3 regions of the Methylobacterium nigriterrae genome follow, and region 2 is predicted to be linked to each of the others. Evidence: riboswitches for the same ligand, from Rfam matches in the RefSeq annotation. Region 2 holds a riboswitch; each other region holds the start of a gene.
The links. Region 2 has a riboswitch for cobalamin ahead of WDW90_RS25805 (TonB-dependent receptor plug domain-containing protein). Riboswitches for the same ligand answer to the same signal wherever they lie in the genome.

Region 1 (5,995 bases), on a different contig from region 2:
GAGGCGCGGCGCGCGCCCTCTCCGGTGTGGGAGAGAGGATCCGGGCGGCCGCCGCCGCAGGCGCCGCCAGCCCAGCACCGTGCCGGTGAGCGCCACCACGAGTGCGAGGGCCGTGAGCGAACCGAGCGCGAGGTCCCAGGCGGGGCGGTGCCCGATCAGCAGCGGCAGGTCGAGCCGGTGAAGGGCCGCGAACAGCCACCGGTTGATCCGTCCGCTCCGGTCGAGGCGTTCGAGGACGTCCCCCGTCACGGCATCGACGTGAACCCAGGTCGCCGCCGGGTCGTCGAGGACGAGGCGCAGCACGGGCAGCGCCCTCGCCTCGTGGTGCGCGTACCAGTAGGCGTCGTACTCGGTGAGCCGCTCGGCGCGGACGAGCGCCGCGCCGGCCAGAAGGCCGGGCGCGGCCGCCGGGATCTCGCCCTCCGCGAGCGGCGGCGTCACGCTGCGCCGGCCCAGGGCATCGCTCGCGACGAGGTGCGCGCGGCCGCCGAGACGCACGAGGCGCAGGGCGACCGTGCCGGGCGGGCTCGCCGCCAGCAGCGCCGCGCGATCGGGCAGCGGGCGGTCGGCCGCCCCGGCGAGGCCCGCCCGCAGGCTCTCGGGCGGCGCGCTTCCCGAGAACCACCGGTTCGGGTTCATCGAGAGCCAGCCGCTCGCCACGAAGGTCAGGAGTCCGAGCCCCCCGACGAGGCCGAACAGGTGATGCCAGCGCGCCGGCCCGCGATAGGGCGTGACCGCGCCGGACGGGTAGCGCCACCGCGCCCGCAGGCGCCAGATGCCGAGGACGAGCCCGCTCGCGGCGCCCGCCATGCCGAGACCCGAGACCCACAGGACGGTCTCGCGCCAGAGATCGCCCCGGGCGCGCAGGGGCGTCGGGTAGAGCCAGTGCGGCACCGCGCCGAGCCAGTTCCAGGCGCGCTCCCGGCGCGTCGTCTCCAGCACCAGGGCGCCGGTGACGCTCGAGAGGTAGAGCTCGGTGCCGGCCGGGTCCGCCAGGGCGACGCGGCGCAGGGGCCGGTGCGGGTCGTAGCGCCCGTGCACTGTCCACTGGTCGCGCCCGAGCGTCGAGACGGAGGCCTCCGGGCCGGCCCCGAGGCGCCGAGCCAGCGCGAGCGCTCCCGCCTCGGTCAGCGGCGGCATCGCGGCGCCGGTGCGCGCCGAGAGGGTGCGGGGCGTCCCGTCCGCCGCGACGACGCGGTAGACCGGCTCGTCCCCCCGCATCTCGAGGGCGAGGGCGCGGGGCGTGCCGAGGCCGCCGCGGGCGAGCGCGGCGTCGGGCGCGACCGCCACGCCCTCGAAGGCGATGGGCGCGAGGCGCGCCAGGCGCTCCGCCTCGGTGAGACCGGGAAAGGGCACGTACATCATCACGAGGCCGAACAGGAGCCAGGCGACGAAGAACAGGCCGGTGCCGATGCCGAGCCAGCGATGGCCGAGGATCAGCCATCGCCGGGCCGGCTTGAGGAGGCGGCGCATCGCGGGCTCAGAAGGCGGTCGTGTAGGCGAGTTCGAACGAGCGCGGGCGCCCGAGGAGCCAGTTGGTCCCGACGCCGCCCACCGCGTTGCCGCTGATGGCGTAGACCTTGTCGAACAGATTGTAGACGCGAAGGCTCAGGCGCGAATCCGCCGTGACCGGGTGATCGAGCACGACGTTGACGAGGGTGTAGGCCGGCCGCCGGGCGGTGTTGCTGAAGTCTGTGTAGACCGGGCCGACGTTCTGCAGGCCGATGCGTGCGGTCCAGTCCCGGAGCGCGTCCCAGGTGAGCCAGAGATTCGCGACGCGCTCCGGCACGTCGATCGGCTGGTTGCCGGCGTAGGAGATCGCGGTCCCGTTCACGTTCTGGCTGAAGGAATCGTACTGGGCGTGCAGCAGGGCGAGGTTGCCGTCGAGCCGCCAGCCGGGAGCGACGCGCCAGCCGAGCGCCAGCTCGAAGCCCTGCGAGGATTGCCGGCCGACCTGCGTCGACAGAGTGGGTTGTCCCGGCACCGCCGAGATCAGGTTGTTCTTGACGATGCGGTAGCCGGCGATCGTCCACTCGAGCGCGCCGTCGAAGGCCAGTCCCTTGGCGCCGATCTCGACCTGGTCGCCCGTGGCGAGCCGGAAGCCGGCGAGCGATTGCGACAGCGTGATGAGGCTGTTCACGGGGTCGGTGGCGAAGCTGTACTGGGCATAGAGCGCGCTGTCCGGCGTCGGGTTGTAGACCAGCCCGAAGCGATAGCCGAGCGCCCTGTAGGTGCGCTCGAACTGCGCCCCCGAGCGCAGGTCCTCGCGCTGGAGCGTCGGCGCGTCGAAGCGCACGCCCGTGAGGAACGAAAGCCGGTCGGTGAGGATCAGCCGGTCCTCGGCGAAGACGGAGGCCTGGGTCGTGCGCGTCGCATAGGCCGGCGTGGCTCGGCCCTCCGGCGGGAACAGCCCGAGCGAGCCGCCGACGAGCGGCACGCTGTCGGACTTGTCGAAGAAGAAGTTGTTGGTGTGGCGGAAGTCGATGTGGTTCACGTCGAAGCCGGCCAGGAACTCGTTGCGGAATCCGAACAGGCTGCCCTTGAACGCCGCGTCGAAGCGGTTACCGACCTGTTCCTGGCTGTGGTAGATCTCCAGGTAGTCGCTCCGGTCGACGAGGCCCGTCCCGCGATTGAAGGCGTACTGCTCCACGTCGAGCCAGTGGCGTCGGCTGGTGAGACGATAGGCCGTGTTGCGGATGGTGACGTCGGCCGACGGCGTCCACTCCGTCTTCAACTGCGTCCAGTTGTCGGCCCAGGTGACCTTCGGATCCAGGATGTTGTAGTTCCTGAAGCGGACGAGATCGGTGATGCGTCCCTCGACCAGCGGCGTGCCCCAGTAGCGGGCGGGCTCCTGGTAGCCGAGATCGTGGGAGAGCGTGACGGCGAGGTCGGGGCTCGGCTGGAACAGGAGCGCGGCCGAGACCGCGAGATTGCGGAAATCGCCGACCGGGCGGATCCAGCCATCGGCGCGGTTGCCGCTGACGTTCAGCCGGTAGGCGAAGGTGTTGCCGAACTCGGCCTGGCCGATCGCGCCGCCGGAATCGAGGGCGAGGCGGGCCACCCCGTCGGTGCCGACGACCGCGCGGGCCTCGTTGACCGCCGTGAAGGTCGGCTTCTTCGGGACGACATTGATCACGCCGCCGATGGCGCCGTCGCCGTAGAGCACGGAGGCCGGCCCGCGCAGCACCTCGATGCGCTCCACGTTCCAGGTGTCGAACGGGAAGGTGACGGTGCCCGCACCCACGTAGAGGCGGGTGCCGTCGTAGAGTTGCTGGATCGAGTTCGGGCCGGCGAAGCCGCGCGACGTGAAGGCGCCGTTGCCGTTGCCCGGCGAGGCGATGCTGGTGATGCCGGTGGCGTCCTGCGTCACGGCGTCCGCGATCGTGTCCTGCCCGCGCAGGCGCGCGGTCTCGCCCGCGATGACGTCGACGCTCGCGGGCGTCTCCAGGGGGGTGAGCCCGAGGCGGCTCGCGCCGCGGTCGGGTGTGCGCAGGTTCAGGCCGGCCGGGGCGAGCCCCGAGCCCGCCACCGTCAGCGTGTCGAGGGTGACGCTCTCCTGGGCGCGGGCCTCCTCGAGGCAACCATAAGCAAGCAGGATCGAGAGGGTGCGGGCCGCGCGAGGCGGCGCGGCGGATCTGCGCGCCGGGGCGCGCGGGAGCTCGAAGGATTGTGTCATGGCGGAAGGCGGACGCGCTCGGCAAGTGGCACGTCACCGCGAACGAGGACGGCCTGCACGCGTGTTCGGCGCGCAACCCGGCACCCGCCAGGACACCCCGCCCGACGCGCTTCGCGTGTGACCACGGCTGACGGCAGGTCTCCTGGCTCGCGGGTCGCCGCCCTCCATCGTCTTCCCAGGTGCCGGGCACCCAGTGACGTGCTGATGGAGGGCTCGCCGCTCACAGTTGCGGGGGCAGCCGCGGATTCGGGATCGAACCCTCACCGCGTTCCCTTTTGATCCCCGAGGGGAACCGTCGAAACCGAGCTTGGCCGTCGCGGCGCCTCACGTCAACGGGCAGGCCTGCAACAGCGCACCGAAACGTGAGGCGGAGCCGGGCGGCACCCAGAACCGTCGGTTGACCCCTTCATTGGAGTTGTTCTAATTAAGAACTGCGACACGACCCCGGGCCAGCCCGCCCACCCCCCCCTCTACGGAGACCGATCGACATGGCCGCCACCGACAACGCCGCCTGCGCCAGCTGCCGCTTCTTCGACGAGCACACGCTCAACGGCGGCGCCCCTGCCGCCGACGAGGGCCTGTGCCGCTTCAACCCGCCGGTCACCCAGCCGGCCCCCGAATCGAAGGGCCTCTGGCCGGTCGTCGCCGCGCAGGATTGGTGCGGCCACTTCACCGCCGAGATGAGCGCCGCCGAGTAACCCGCGCGACGCCGGCGCGTACCGGGAAGGGCCGGCGCCCCCGCGCGTCGGCCCTTTCGCTCGTCCGGGATGACGCGAACCGCGCTGGCCGCTCAGCGCAGCACGGCATCCTGCGGCTCCAGCGGCGGCGGCACCGGCTCGCCCAGCGCGTCGAGGACGATGCCGTCGACCGCGCGCAGGAGCGCGTCGAGCGGCAGGTCGTTCGCATCGGTGCCGAACGGCTCCTCCAGTTCGTCCCCGAGCGCGTCGAGGCCGAAGAACGTGTAGGCGACGAGCGCCGCCGCGATCGGCGTCGCCCAGCCGAGCGTCGCCGCGAGGCCGAAAGGCAGGAGCAGGCAGTAGAGCCAGGCCGTCCGGTAGAGGAGGAGCGTGTAGGCGAAGGGCAGCGGCGTGCCCTGGATGCGCTCGCAGGCGGTGTGGACGCCCGACAGCGCCGCGATCCTGTGCTCCAGGACGCCGAACACCACCTCGCCGAGCAGGCCCCGCCGCATCGCCTCGGCGAGGTCGCGGGTGAGGGCGCCCAGCACCGCATCGGTGGGGCTCGGGCGCCGCGCGAGGGATGCGGCCTCGTCCGCCGGCAGCCAGGGCGCGGCGGCGGCGGCCTCGTCGAGCCCTCGCAGCCGCGCGTGCAGCCCGTGGGCGAAGCCCGCGACGCGCCGGAGGCAGCGCCGCCGCAGCTCCGCCTCGCCGGGGCCCGGCAGCACGGCCGGCAGGGCGCGGGCAAGACCACGCACCTCCGTGACGAGCCCACCCCAGGCCTTCCGGCCCTCCCACCAGCGGTCGTAGCAGCTGTTGTTGCGGAAGCTGAGGAAGATCGACAGGGCGAGCCCGATCAGCGTGAAGGGGCCGATGCCGGCCGAGGTCGGGAAGGGCTCCGGCCAGCGCCGCTCCGCCGCCACGACCGCGAAGGCCACCGCCGCGATCCCGAGCACCTTCGGCGCCACTTGGGGCAGGATCGAGCCCTGCAGGGTGAACAGGATGGCCAGGAAGTTCGGGCGGGAGCGGACGACCATGGTGTCTCGGGCGGAGCGGGCGGCGGGCCGCGGGCGCCGGTTATCGGCGCGGGCCCGGCCTGCGGCAAGCCGCCGGAGGCTTAGGCAAGCCGCCGGGGGCTTCTGCAAGCCGCCCGGGCCCCGCGTCCCGCGATCGTACCCCGGCGGCCGGGCCGGTGAATTCGGGCCCGGCCGCCGCGGCTCGGTCATGATCCGGTCACCTTCGCGGACGATGGCGGAATTTCGAGAGGAGGAGCGCGCCGGTCGGCCGCGTCCTCCGGCGCCGCGGGGCGGCGGGGTGCGATAGGAGTTTTCGTATGACGTTTCGACTGGTCGGCGCTGTCGGCGCACGCATGGCCGCGCCGCTCATCGCGCTCTCGGCGCTCTCGTCGCTCTCGGGCCTCGCTCAGGCCGCGGCTCCCGCCGATCCGAGCGGCACCTGGCTCACCGAGGACGGGCGCGCCCGCATCCGCATCGAGAAGTGCGGCCCGCAGGAGAAGAACGTCTGCGGCTACGCGGTCTGGCTGAAGGTCCCGCTCAACGACAAGGGTCAGCCGCGCGTCGACTTCAAGAACCCGGATCCGAAGAAGCAGACCCGCCCCTCCCTCGGCCACCAGCTCATCATGGGC
Region 2 (5,624 bases):
TGAAGGACCGCCGCCTCACGATCCCGGAGATGTCCGCGCTCCAGGTGGTGTCGCTGTTCAACCCGAACTACCTGCACCTTGACCACGAGGGTCGCTACTTCGACGCAGACCAGGGTTGAGCGGTCCCGCCCCTGCATCGGTTCCGTAACGCCCAACCTGCGAGCGGCGCCCCGCCCCTGCTCAGGTCCGATAGAGCAAGCCCTACTGGAACGCCTCAGCGGTCACCCACACCGCGCCCAGGTTCAAGATCTATCCTCTTGAGCATCGTAGCGGGCCTGCGCCGCATTGATCTGCACCATGTGCTGGAAGGCCCATGTCCCGAGCGCCTGCACCGGCTCTGCCAACGAGTGGCCCATCTCCGTCAATTCGTAGTCCACTCGCGGTGGGATCGATGGTGTCACCGTCCGGCTCACGAGGCCGTCCCGCTCAAGGTTGCGCAGTGTCAACGTCAGCATCCGCTGCGAGATGCCATCAACACCGCGCTTCAACTCGCTGAAGCGGCAAGAACGTCCGCGTAGAATCATGATGATAAGTACACTCCACTTGTCGCCGACGCGCGATAGCACCTGCGATACTTTCATGCACTCAGGCGTATGGCGATTTATAGGGCCGGTTACTTCCATGTGACCGTGGTATCATTCCTGTGCCGTCTTGCGACGCTTGGGGAAGCCCATATCATGAAGCGGTCACAAAGGGGAACCGAGTTCTGATATGAAACTGCTGCACATCGACACGAGCATCCTCGGCGCCGGCTCGGTCTCGCGCGAGCTCTCCGCCCTGATCGTCCAAAGGATCACGAAGGGTACCGAAGCCGAGGTGACCTACCGCGACCTTGCTTCCGAGGATCTACCGCATCTCACGCCGGCGACACTGCCGAGCGCTCATCCCCTCTCCGCCGTGGCGGGGCCGCTTGATGCTGCTGCGCAGGCCGCCCGCGACGTGAGCGACCGGATGTTGGAGGAGTTCATTGCCGCCGACACGGTGGTCGTCGGCGCCCCGATGTACAACTTCACCATCCCGTCGCAGCTCAAGGCGTGGCTCGACCGTCTGGCGGTACCCGGCAAGACCTTCCGCTACGGTGCGAACGGACCAGAGGGTTTGGCCAGTGGCAAGCGTGTAATCGTGGCCCTGGCTCGCGGCGGCTTCTACGGCCCGGAGACCGCAGCCGTTTCGGCTGAGCATGCCGAGAGCTACCTGCGGACGATTTTCGCCTTCATGGGCATCCCCGATCCCGAGTTCGTCTTGGCCGAGGGCCTTGCGGCAGGCGAGCACAACAAGGTCCAGGCACTCACATCAGCCCGCGCCGCAGTCCAGCAACTCGCGGCCTAATCGTGGCGGATGTCGACAGGTGGATCCATAGCGAGCGCGTTCCGCAAAACCCAATGCGCGAGTGGCGCTGGTAGGCTGCGTGCCAGCAGGGCATGGTCCGCGATGTCACCATCATGGCACACACGGCACGGGACAATGCAGGCGGCGTTGACCGTGATTATCGCGGCTGTAAGGGTTGGAATGACGGTTCCCCTTGGGGATCAAAAGGGAACGCGGTGAGGGTTTGATCCTGAATCCGCGGCTGCCCCCGCAACTGTGAGCGGCGAGCCTTCCGCCACCTGTGTCACTGGATGGGCCTCATCCGGGAAGACGGTGAGAGGGCAGCGACCCGCGAGCCAGGAGACCTGCCGTCAGCCGTGGTCACACGCGGAACATGCTGGGCGGGGTGCCCTGGCAGGTGTCGGGATGGCGCAACCCTTGCGAAAGGATCGACCTCGTTCGCGGTGACGTGCCACTGCCGTTGCCCGAGGCCTACCTCCCGTGTCCCCATTCCGCTCTTCGCCCGCGCAGAGAAGCCTTGTCGCCATGGCGTGCGCCGGCTCCGTCTCGCTCACCCCGTTGCCAGTCCTAGCGCAACCTGCGGCCTCAGAAGCGACGCTCGCCGAGATCTCCGTTGCGGCTGATGCCCTAGCGCTCCCCGCCACGGGGCCTGTCGCCAGCCCGGGCTATGTCGGCGGCGTGACCGGCATCGGCGGCAGTCTCCGCCCCGTGGAAGCCGCCAGCGCCGGCGTGATCACGGGCGCCCAGGTCAACAACCGGCCCGTCACCCGCCCGGGCGAGGTGCTGGAAGCGGTGCCGGGTCTCATCGTCACCCAGCATTCGGGCGAAGGCAAAGCCAACCAGTTCTTCCTGCGCGGCTTCAACCTCGACCACGGCACCGACATCGCCATCCACGTCGACGGCATGCCGGTCAACATGCGCACGAACGCCCACGCCCAGGGCTACGCCGACATCAACTTCCTGATCCCCGAACTCGTCGGCGCGGTCGAGTTCCACAAAGGGCCTTACTTCGTGCGCGACGGCGACTTCGCCGCCGCGGGCTCGGTGCGGATCGACTATCTCGACACGGTCGAGCGGAACGTCGCGCTCACCTCGATCGGCTCCTTCGGCTACAAGCGCGCGCTCTCGATCGCCTCGGCGCCGCTGGGCGAGGGCCACCTGCTCGTGGCCGGTGAGGCGCAGGTCTATGACGGGCCCTGGGCAGTGCCCGACCGCTTGGGCAAGCTCAACGGCGTTGTCCGCTACAGCCAGGGCACGGCCACCGACGGCTTCGCGCTCACCGGCATGGCCTACTGGGCCAAGTGGAACGCGACGAACCAGATCGCGGAGCGCGCGGTCTCGGACGGCCTGATCGGCCGCTTCGGCACGCTGAACCCGAGCGATGGCGGCGATACTGGTCGCTTCTCCTTGTCGGGGCGCTGGAGCCAGACGGACGAGACCGGGATCACCCGGGCGAACGCCTACGTGATCCGCTATGGGATGAACCTGTTCAACGACTTCACCTACTTCCTCACCGATCCGGTGAACGGCGACCAGTTCCACCAGCTCGACCAGCGTGTGCTCGGCGGCGGCGAGGTCAGCCATGTCTTCCAAAGCGATCTGTTCGGCCTGCCGATGGAGAATGAGATCGGCGTGCAGAAGGCATTGCACAGTTAGCGGTTTGCCGGTGCTCCAGCCTCACGGATCAGTTAGGGGTGACTTGCGTGCCCCCTTTCGGCGGGCTCCCGCTGCCTCCTGATGCGCGCGGATGCTGGTGCCCTCGAGGAACGTCATCCCGAGTTGCACGCCCCATTCCTGTGCCAGCCGCGACAGCTGTTTCTAGACATCCAGACGCGCGAGAGCGGATTAAGGTCTGAGCCGCACGCGACCGCGACGCGCGATGAGCGGGATGCCCGCAACGGCTCACGCGCTCGGCCACGAACTGCCAGAGCACCGCTGCGCACCCTGACGAAACAGCTGCAGTAACCGCGGTCTGCCGCGCGGTCTGGATATCGGAAGCCGGACACGTTGCGCTGTTCGCTGGCCCGCTTACCCCGAAGATATAGATAGAAGTAACGCTAGCGTCACTGGACACAGAAGTGTCGCCCGCGTCACTGGCGGCAGTGACGGTAGCGTCACTGGTGTCAGTATCGCTAGCGTCACTAGGCAAAACCTTTCACCGGACAACAACCACTCTCTTAATCGGAGGCATTTCTTTCGGCTTTCGCGGAGCATGGCGCTCATTTATCGACCGCTTTGCAGCCTCACCGACCCGACGAGCTTCCTCTAAGCTCTCAAAGCGTCGCCACTTGCTGCAAGGGGATTCGCCAGTGGCTGTGGGCAGCCAAGCAAGCCGGAACAGCGTTGCTCGGCCCCTAAAACCTCCCCACCCGCGCTCACCTATCTTAGCCACTTTCACCAGTCCGATTGCGTCAACCTCTGCTATTGCGCTGGCGATCGACCCGCGTCGGATCCCAAAGTGCTCGAAATTGTCGTAGGTGACCGGCAGAGCGCCGTTGCGCGTTCCAGCATGGGCCATGTGCTCCACGCACACACGGTCAATCAGCAGTCTCGCATTCTGGCTTGCTGCCCGCCACGCAAAGCTCTCAAGGATCTCCTTTGTGAGCCAGACGAAAGGCTGGCCAGCGGGCGGATGGTTTTGCTTGCGGAAGCGGGGGTCCCGAAAGGTCTTTGTCGAACGTCCGGTGGCGTCGATGCCTCGGCAAGTGCGCGAGTTCTCGGTCACGCAGCACCTCCGGGTGCCAACAGGAACCGCCAGCGAGCGGCCCGGATGTTGTTCTCAATTGTCCGGAGTTCGGCATCCACCATCACCGGCGCAACGCCTCGGCGCACCAAGGTCTCGTGCTGAATGGTGAGCTGTCGTTGAAGATGCCCCTCTGCCTTCCGCGTGGTTGAGGCCCCCGCCATAATCCCGGCGTGGCGGAGGATGAAGCCGCGATCTCGCGAGCGCGGGAAGGGGAGGACGAGGGCGGTCATGATGCGCTATCTACCTCCCACCGGCATTTCGGGGCGTGTTCGACACTTTCTTCAAACGATCTGCCCCGAATACGATCAATGTGGCATGGCTTGATAAGTGGCCCATGCGGCTGCCAATCCTTCTCGGCATTAATCAACCGCCCCGCGACGCTTGCAAGGTCAGAGGCTTCCGGCAGGTTGGCGGTCATGCTCCCCTCCCGTTCGCCGCCGAACGGGCGCTGAGGGCGATCTGGGCCGCTTTGCGGTCGGTAAAGGTGCCGACGCACGATCCATCGCTGTCGTAGGCATAGACAGCGCCTCCAGAGCTTCGGATGAAACCGATGAGCACGCGACCGTCGTAAACCGTGAGGTCGCCGCGAGCGGTGCCAAGACGAGGGCTCGTCATGCTGCGCGCTCCTGCTTCTCGATCCAAGCCATAATGGTGGAGCGTCTAGCGTGAACCCGCCCACCGAGCTTGAAGTGGGGCAAGTCTCCTTTCGCGAGAGCATGATAGATCCGCCGGACGTTCGTTTCACGCTGGCCTGCCTCCTCGCCGTAGATGGCGATAGAGATACCTTCGGCGCCGATGATTACATCATCAGGCAAGCCGCTCCCGTCCGCGCTCAAGGAGCGCGCTACAGTTTCGGTCATTCGAATCTTCCTCGGCTTATTCGAAAAGCTTAGAGACAGCCCTCAACGTCTTGGTAGTTATTATTTTCGATATTTGCTGGTCTACCTCACAATCTTCATTGTGCACCCCTCCGAAATATCCTCTTATCAGCTCTCGATTTCCTGATGGCAGCGGACCCGATTCGGAAAGCCGTTGTTCAACGGCTCTAACCCATATCTCAGCCGCGACAACGGGCCGCTTGAACGTGACACCTACTTGAACTTTTGAATAAATATCGTTCGCAGCATCTACCCCCAACGACCTCGCAATCTCTTTCTCGAAATCTGAAATTCCGTCTCGGCCAATGATGGACATCGAGCTCATCATCATTCCTAAAGCCGCGCCAAATTGCCTGCCTTTAGAACAAATCTCCGTTAGAAAGCTATAATGCGGCAGACATATTTGCCGCGAGTGACATACACTACGCCCAAATGGCTCGATTATTTCACCGGCCTCTTTGGCTAGCATGGAGCCGTTCACAGCAATCAGAAGATTTACTGCATCGTCTAGATCCATGCGTGCAGCGCCCCCGCCGGTAGACAACTGGCCTATGAAACCAGCCTCTCGCGCATAGCGAGCGATCAGTTTCACTGATCCTTCATCTAGCCCCTCAACCGCCGCCACCGCGCGAACCAACCGGCCAATCGTTGGTGCCATGAATCTTGCCTCG
Region 3 (5,995 bases), on a different contig from region 2:
AGGCGGCAAGCCGCGGGTCCGGCCGGTCGTCGCCCGGCAGCACCACGAGGGCGACGCCGTTCCGGCGCGACACCGCGTGCGCCCGCTCGATGCCGTAGCGCCAGTAGTCGAGCCCGCCGAGGCAGCGGATCACCGCGATCTTCGCCCGTGCGATGACGCCGTCCACGTAGAGGTCCACCGACATCGGGTGGCGCAGCCGCGCGAGCTTGGCGAGCCGCAGGCTGGGCCGGCCGGGGCCCAGCGCGCCCTGCGCCTCCGCGAGGCCGGCGAGGTCCGAATCGGTGAAGGACAGGACGACGATGTCGCCCGGCGCCTGCCCGAGATCGACCGCCGCCTCGCCCTCGTCGAGGGAGACCGTGTCGACGCGCAGGAGGTGCATGGCGTCCTATATCATCCCGCCAGCGCCGCCGCGACGGCGTTCCGGTCGAAGCCCTTGAGGCCGATCACCACGAGGCGGCCGTCGCGGGCCTCGCCCGGCCGCCAGGGCCGGTCGAAATGGTGGGCGACGCGCCGGCCCACGCCCTGCACCACGAGCCGCATCGGCTTGCCCTCGACCTCGGCGAAGCCCTTGATGCGCAGCACGCCCGCGGTCTCGGCCGCCCGCTCGACCCGCGCCGCGAGGTCGGCCGCCGCGACGGCCGGGCGGACCGGCAGGGCGACCGTCTCGAAATCGTCGTGGTCGTGGTCCTCGCCCTCGCCGTGGTGCGAGGGGCGGGCGTCGAGGTCGTCCTCGGCCGCCGCGCCGAGCCCGAGCAGCACGCGCGGGTCGATCGCGCCGTGGGCGGTCTCCACCACCTTCACGGCGCGGGGAAGCTGGCGCTCCACCTCGGCCCGCACCCCGGCGCGCGCGTCCGCGTCGAGGAGGTCGGACTTGTTGAGCACCACGAGGTCGGCGCAGAGGAGCTGGTCCTCGAACACTTCTTCCAGCGGGTTGTCGTGGTCGACGCTGGCATCCGCGGCACGCTGGGCGGCGAGCGCTGCCGGGTCCTCGGCGAAGAGGCCGGCGGCGACCGCCGGGCCGTCCACCACCGCGACGACGCCGTCGACCGTGACGCGCGAGCGGATCGCCGGCCACTGGAAGGCCTGGACGAGGGGCTTCGGCAGGGCAAGGCCCGAGGTCTCGATCAGGATGTGCTCGGGCGGCTCGGCGCGACCGAGCAGCGTGTTCAGCGCCGGCACGAAATCGTCCGCCACCGTGCAGCAGATGCAGCCGTTCGGCAGCTCCACGATCGCGTCCTCGCCGCAGCCCTCGACCCCGCAGGCGGCCAGGAACGAGCCGTCGAAGCCGACATCGCCGAACTCGTTGACGAGGATCGCGAGGCGCCGCCCCCGCGCCTGCTCCAGCAGGTGGCGCACCAGCGTCGTCTTGCCGGCCCCGAGGAAGCCCGTGACGATGGTGCACGGGATCTTCTGGACGATGCTCATCACTCAGCGGCCTCAGGCAGGGTCCCGTCCGCCTGGGACGGGAACGGGGGGATGCGGGCGACCACGCCGCGCTTGAAGATCTCGGGCCGCGCCCGCCAGGGCACGATGCCGTCCGGCGTGCCGGCATAGAGGCCGAGCCCGGCGAGCAGGGTCTCGGCGGCGCTCTCCGGGTCGAGGTCGCCGTAGACGTAGGTCCAGCGGCCCGCCGAGGCGACCGCGACCGTGCAGGGCCGCTTGCAGACCGAGAGGCACTCCACCGGCTCGATCCGCAGGCCCGGCACCGGCGCCGCGCCGAGGCGGGCGTCCAGCGCCGCCCTGAGCCGCGCGCCGGCCCGGATCTCCGAGGTGTCGCCCTCGGCCCGGCAGGTGGTGCAGACATAGAGCACCACGTCCTCGGGTGCGGCCTCAGGCACGGGCGGGCGCCGGGGCGGTGCGGCCGAAGACCTGCCAGGCCCAGCCGAAGGCGAGCCCGATCACGGCCCAGAACACGAAGCTGACGGCGAGCGAGCGGGCGGCGAACTGCGCGGCGAGCCCCGCCGGCAGGGCGGAGGGCGAGACGCCGACCTCCGGCGCGCCGGCGAGATGCGGGGCGACGATCAGCACGAGGCCCCCGACGATCGCGATGCCGGCGCGCCGGATCGCGATGAGGTAGAGGCCCATGGCGGTCGCCGCCGCGGTCATCAGCCACCAGGCCTGTCGGGCGGCGAGCGGGGCCGCCTCGCTGCCGGGCAGTTCCGGCGGCAGGCCGAGCGCCGGGGCGAGCGCCGCCGCGGCGAAGCCCGCCACCGCGAAGGCGAGCGCCCGCTCGGGCGTGGGCTCGCGCCGGCAGGCCAGCATCGCCGCCCCGAGGAGCAGCGCGTAGCCGACCCCGCCGATCAGGGTCGCGAGCCCCGTGAAGGCCATGCGGGGCAGGCCGGGGCCCGGCTGCCAGGCGGGCGCGGCGCCGGACCCGCCATGCGCAGGGCCGTCCTCGCCGTGACCGTGCGCGAGCACGATCGGCAGGCCGGGCGCGACGCGCGCCGCGTGGGTCCAAGGCGCGACGCGTGCCGCGTGGGTCTCGGCCTGCGCCTCGTAGCGCTCGGCCGCGATGATGAGCGGCGAGGTCAGGCCGAGTTGCAGGCCCGTCGCGACGACGGCCGCGAGGAAGCCGGCGACGAGGGCCGCCGACAGGAGCCGGATGATCATGGAGGCGTGGAGCCTGCGCGCCGGGCGGTCAGTGGCAGGGAAAGTTCTGCGTGTGCCGGAAATCGTGCGCGGCGTTGTGGAGCGCCGAGGCGGGCGCGAAGCCGGCCAGGAAGACGAGGCCGATGCCGAGAAGCGCGGCGATCACGACGGCCGAGAGGCCCTCGTTCGCGCGGGCCGTGCTGGTACCAAGGGTCTGAACGGTCGTCGACATCGTCAATCTCCGGCCGCCCCGCCGGCGGCGTTCGAGGAATCGTCCCGCGGACGGCAGGTCTCCTGGCTCGCGGGTCCTCGCGCCTGCCGCCTTCCCGGCACGCGCCGGTGGCCGTCTGGCAGGAGCTGACCGCTCACAGTTGCGGGGGCAGCCGCGGCATCGAGGCGAACCTCCCACCGCATTCCCTTTTCACCCCGTCGCCGGGGCACCGTCCGGAGCGACTTCTATCCTGTCACGGCGGCGCGCACAACGCGGAGGATTCGCGATTCGCCCAGATCTCTCGTCCGGGCAGGCAAGGGCAGATCTCGGGCCGGCCCGAGATCTGCGGGGGAGGAGGGCCGCGTCGCAAAGCGTGGGATCAGGGGATCGCCTCGCGCCGTGCGACCGTGCAGGCCCGTCCGGGAGACGGCGGCCTCGCTTCCCGCAACCCGGCGCGATCGGCGCCCCGGCCGCCGCTTTGACCGGCCGCGTCCCTTGGGGCAAAGGAGCCCGCATGCGGCAGGCCCCACCCCGGATGACCCTGGTGCTCGGCGGCGCGCGCTCGGGCAAGAGCGCCTATGCGGAGGCCCTGATCGAGGCGCACGCCGCGCCCTGGCTCTACCTCGCGACCGCCCGGGCCTGGGACGAGGAGATGCGCGCCCGCATCGCGCTCCACCGGGAGCGCCGCCCGGAGGGCTGGGTCACCCGCGACGTGCCGGTCGATCTCGCCGCCGCCCTGCGGGACTGGCGCGGTCCCGTCCTGGTCGACTGCCTGACGCTCTGGCTCACCAACCTGATGCTCGCCGAGACCGACCTTCCGGCCGCCGCCGAGGCGCTCGCCGCCGCCTGCGCGGCGGCGCCCGGCCCCCTGGTGCTCGTCGCCAACGAGGTCGGCCTCGGCATCGTGCCCGAGAACGCGCTCGCGCGCCGCTTCCGCGACGAGGCCGGGCGCCTGCACCAGCGCCTCGCCGCGCAGGCGGACAGGGTGGTGCTCACCGTGGCGGGGCTGCCCCTCGTCGTGAAACCGGCCGGAGGAACCCCATGAACGCCCGGAGGAGCCCATGACCGCCCGGAGGAGCCCATGACCCCGAGCCCGGACGACGAGGCCCGCCACCGCGAGAAGATGGCGCGGCGCAAGGCGGTGCAGGATGCCGAGGTCGCCGCCAAGACGATCGAGAAGGGCCTTCTCATCGTCAACACGGGCCCCGGCAAGGGCAAGACGACGGCCGCGCTCGGCCTCGCGCTGCGGGCGCTCGGGCGCGGCCACCGCGTCGGCGTCGTGCAGTTCATCAAGGGCGGCTGGGACACGGGCGAGCGCCACGCCCTTGCGGCGTTCGGGGAGCGCGTCGCCTGGCACACGATGGGCGAGGGCTTCACTTGGGAGACGCAGGACCGGGCGCGCGACATCGCGGCCTGCCGGGCGGCCTGGGTCAAGGCCGAGGAGCTGATGGCCGACAGGACGGTCGGGCTTCTCGTCCTCGACGAGCTGAACATCGCGCTGCGCTACGACTATCTCGACCTCGACGCCGTGCTGGCCGCGCTTGGCGCCCGCCGCCCCGGCCTCCACGTCGTCGTCACGGGCCGCAACGCGAAGCCCGCCCTGATCGAGGCCGCCGACCTCGTCACCGAGATGGGCAACGTCAAGCACCACTTCTCGGCCGGCGTGAAGGCGCAGGCGGGGATCGAGTTCTGATGGGTGCCGGCGAGCCGGCCCGCAGCCGGCCGGCCCCGGGGATCGCCGGGTCCGGACCGGGCGCGGATCCACCTCTCCCGTGCGGGAGAGGTCGAGTCCGCGAGAGCGGACCGGGTGAGGGATCAGGTCTTTCCGGACAAGTCGCACCCCTCACCCCGACCCTCTCCCGCACGGGAGAGGGGGCGCGTCGCGCTCCGTCCGGCACATTCGGACCCACGTCGCTCCGGTCGGTCGGGGCCCGCCCCCGCCTGGCCGGCCCGGGACCCGTCCCATGACCCGCGCCCTGATGATCCAGGGCACCGGCTCCGACGTCGGCAAGTCGCTGATCGTGGCCGGGCTCGCCCGGGCCTTCGCGCGGCGGGGCCTCCGGGTGCGCCCGTTCAAGCCGCAGAACATGTCGAACAACGCGGCCGTCACCCCGGATGGCGGCGAGATCGGGCGGGCGCAGGCGCTGCAGGCGCGGGCGGCGGGCGTCGCGCCCTCGATCCACATGAACCCTGTGCTGCTGAAGCCCCAGAGCGAGGTCGGTTCCCAGGTCGTGGTGCAGGGCCGCATGGTCGCGACCGTGACGGCGCGCGACTACCAGGCCTGGAAGCCGCGCCTGCTCGAGGCGGTGCTCCAGAGCTTCGCGCAGCTCGGGCGGGAGGCCGACCTCGTCCTCGTCGAGGGGGCGGGCTCGGCCTCCGAGGTCAACCTGCGCCGGGGCGACATCGCCAATATGGGCTTCGCCCGCGCGGCGGGCACGCCCGTGGTGCTCCTCGGCGACATCGACCGCGGCGGCGTCATCGCGAGCCTCGTCGGCACGCAGGCGGTGATCGACCCCGAGGATGCCGCCCTGATCCGGGGCTTCATCGTCAACCGCTTCCGGGGCGATCCGGGCCTGTTCGCGGACGGGATGGATCTCATCGCCGCCCGCACCGGCTGGGAGGCGCTCGGGCTCGTGCCGCATTTCCCCGACGCGGCGAGGCTCCCGGCCGAGGACGTGCTCGGCCTGAAGGGCTCGGATTCCGGCTCGAGAAAAATCGCCGTGCCGGTGCTGCCGCGCATCGCGAATTTCGACGACCTCGACCCGCTGCGGGCGGAGCCCGGCGTCTCGGTCGTGCTGGTACGGCCCGGCGAGGCGATCCCCGGGGACGCGGCGCTGGTGCTGCTGCCGGGCTCGAAGACCACGATCGACGACCTCGACGTCCTGCGCGCGCAGGGCTGGGACATCGACATCCGGGCGCATCGGCGCCGGGGCGGCCGGGTGCTCGGCCTGTGCGGCGGCTACCAGATGCTCGGGCGCTCCTTGAGCGACCCGCACGGCATCGAGGGCGCGCCCCGGACCGTGCCGGGCCTCGGCCTCCTCGAGGTCGAGACCGTGATGACGCCGCTCAAGCGCCTGGAGGCGGTGTCGGGCGCGAGCCTGCCGGACGGCGTGCCGTTCGCCGGCTACGAGATGCATGTGGGAGACACGGCGGGCCCCGACGCGGCCCGCCCGCTGCTGCGCCTCGCCGACGGCC

Region 1: it holds a riboswitch for cobalamin, as region 2 does, so the genes downstream of both, WDW90_RS08195 (TonB-dependent receptor) here and WDW90_RS25805 (TonB-dependent receptor plug domain-containing protein) in region 2, are expected to answer to the same signal.
Region 3: it holds a riboswitch for cobalamin, as region 2 does, so the genes downstream of both, WDW90_RS05375 (CbtB domain-containing protein) here and WDW90_RS25805 (TonB-dependent receptor plug domain-containing protein) in region 2, are expected to answer to the same signal.

The regions. Positions count from the first base shown of each region.
Region 1 is NZ_JBAWTG010000010.1:29,456-35,450, reverse strand. Features, by position in the region: gene WDW90_RS08200 (PepSY domain-containing protein) at 1-1,473, opposite strand, end outside; gene WDW90_RS08205 (DUF2336 domain-containing protein) at 1-2, shown strand, start outside; gene WDW90_RS08195 (TonB-dependent receptor) at 1,481-3,676, opposite strand; cobalamin riboswitch at 3,792-3,988, opposite strand; gene WDW90_RS08190 (hypothetical protein) at 4,165-4,374, shown strand; gene WDW90_RS08185 (bestrophin family protein) at 4,467-5,387, opposite strand; gene WDW90_RS08180 (DUF2147 domain-containing protein) at 5,684-5,995, shown strand, end outside.
Region 2 is NZ_JBAWTG010000075.1:16,696-22,319, reverse strand. Features, by position in the region: partial or broken gene WDW90_RS25820 (Crp/Fnr family transcriptional regulator) at 1-119, shown strand, start outside; gene WDW90_RS25815 (winged helix-turn-helix transcriptional regulator) at 243-623, opposite strand; gene WDW90_RS25810 (FMN-dependent NADH-azoreductase) at 712-1,329, shown strand; cobalamin riboswitch at 1,497-1,695, shown strand; partial or broken gene WDW90_RS25805 (TonB-dependent receptor plug domain-containing protein) at 1,855-2,967, shown strand; gene WDW90_RS25800 (DUF6074 family protein) at 4,051-4,305, opposite strand; gene WDW90_RS25795 (hypothetical protein) at 4,302-4,493, opposite strand; gene WDW90_RS25790 (hypothetical protein) at 4,490-4,690, opposite strand; gene WDW90_RS25785 (DNA-binding protein) at 4,687-4,935, opposite strand; gene WDW90_RS25780 (hypothetical protein) at 4,952-5,611, opposite strand.
Region 3 is NZ_JBAWTG010000005.1:84,753-90,747, reverse strand. Features, by position in the region: gene cobN (cobaltochelatase subunit CobN) at 1-379, opposite strand, end outside; gene cobW (cobalamin biosynthesis protein CobW) at 391-1,425, opposite strand; gene WDW90_RS05385 (DUF1636 family protein) at 1,425-1,838, opposite strand; gene WDW90_RS05380 (CbtA family protein) at 1,831-2,610, opposite strand; gene WDW90_RS05375 (CbtB domain-containing protein) at 2,639-2,821, opposite strand; cobalamin riboswitch at 2,857-3,049, opposite strand; gene cobU (bifunctional adenosylcobinamide kinase/adenosylcobinamide-phosphate guanylyltransferase) at 3,315-3,845, shown strand; gene cobO (cob(I)yrinic acid a,c-diamide adenosyltransferase) at 3,882-4,493, shown strand; gene WDW90_RS05360 (cobyric acid synthase) at 4,765-5,995, shown strand, end outside.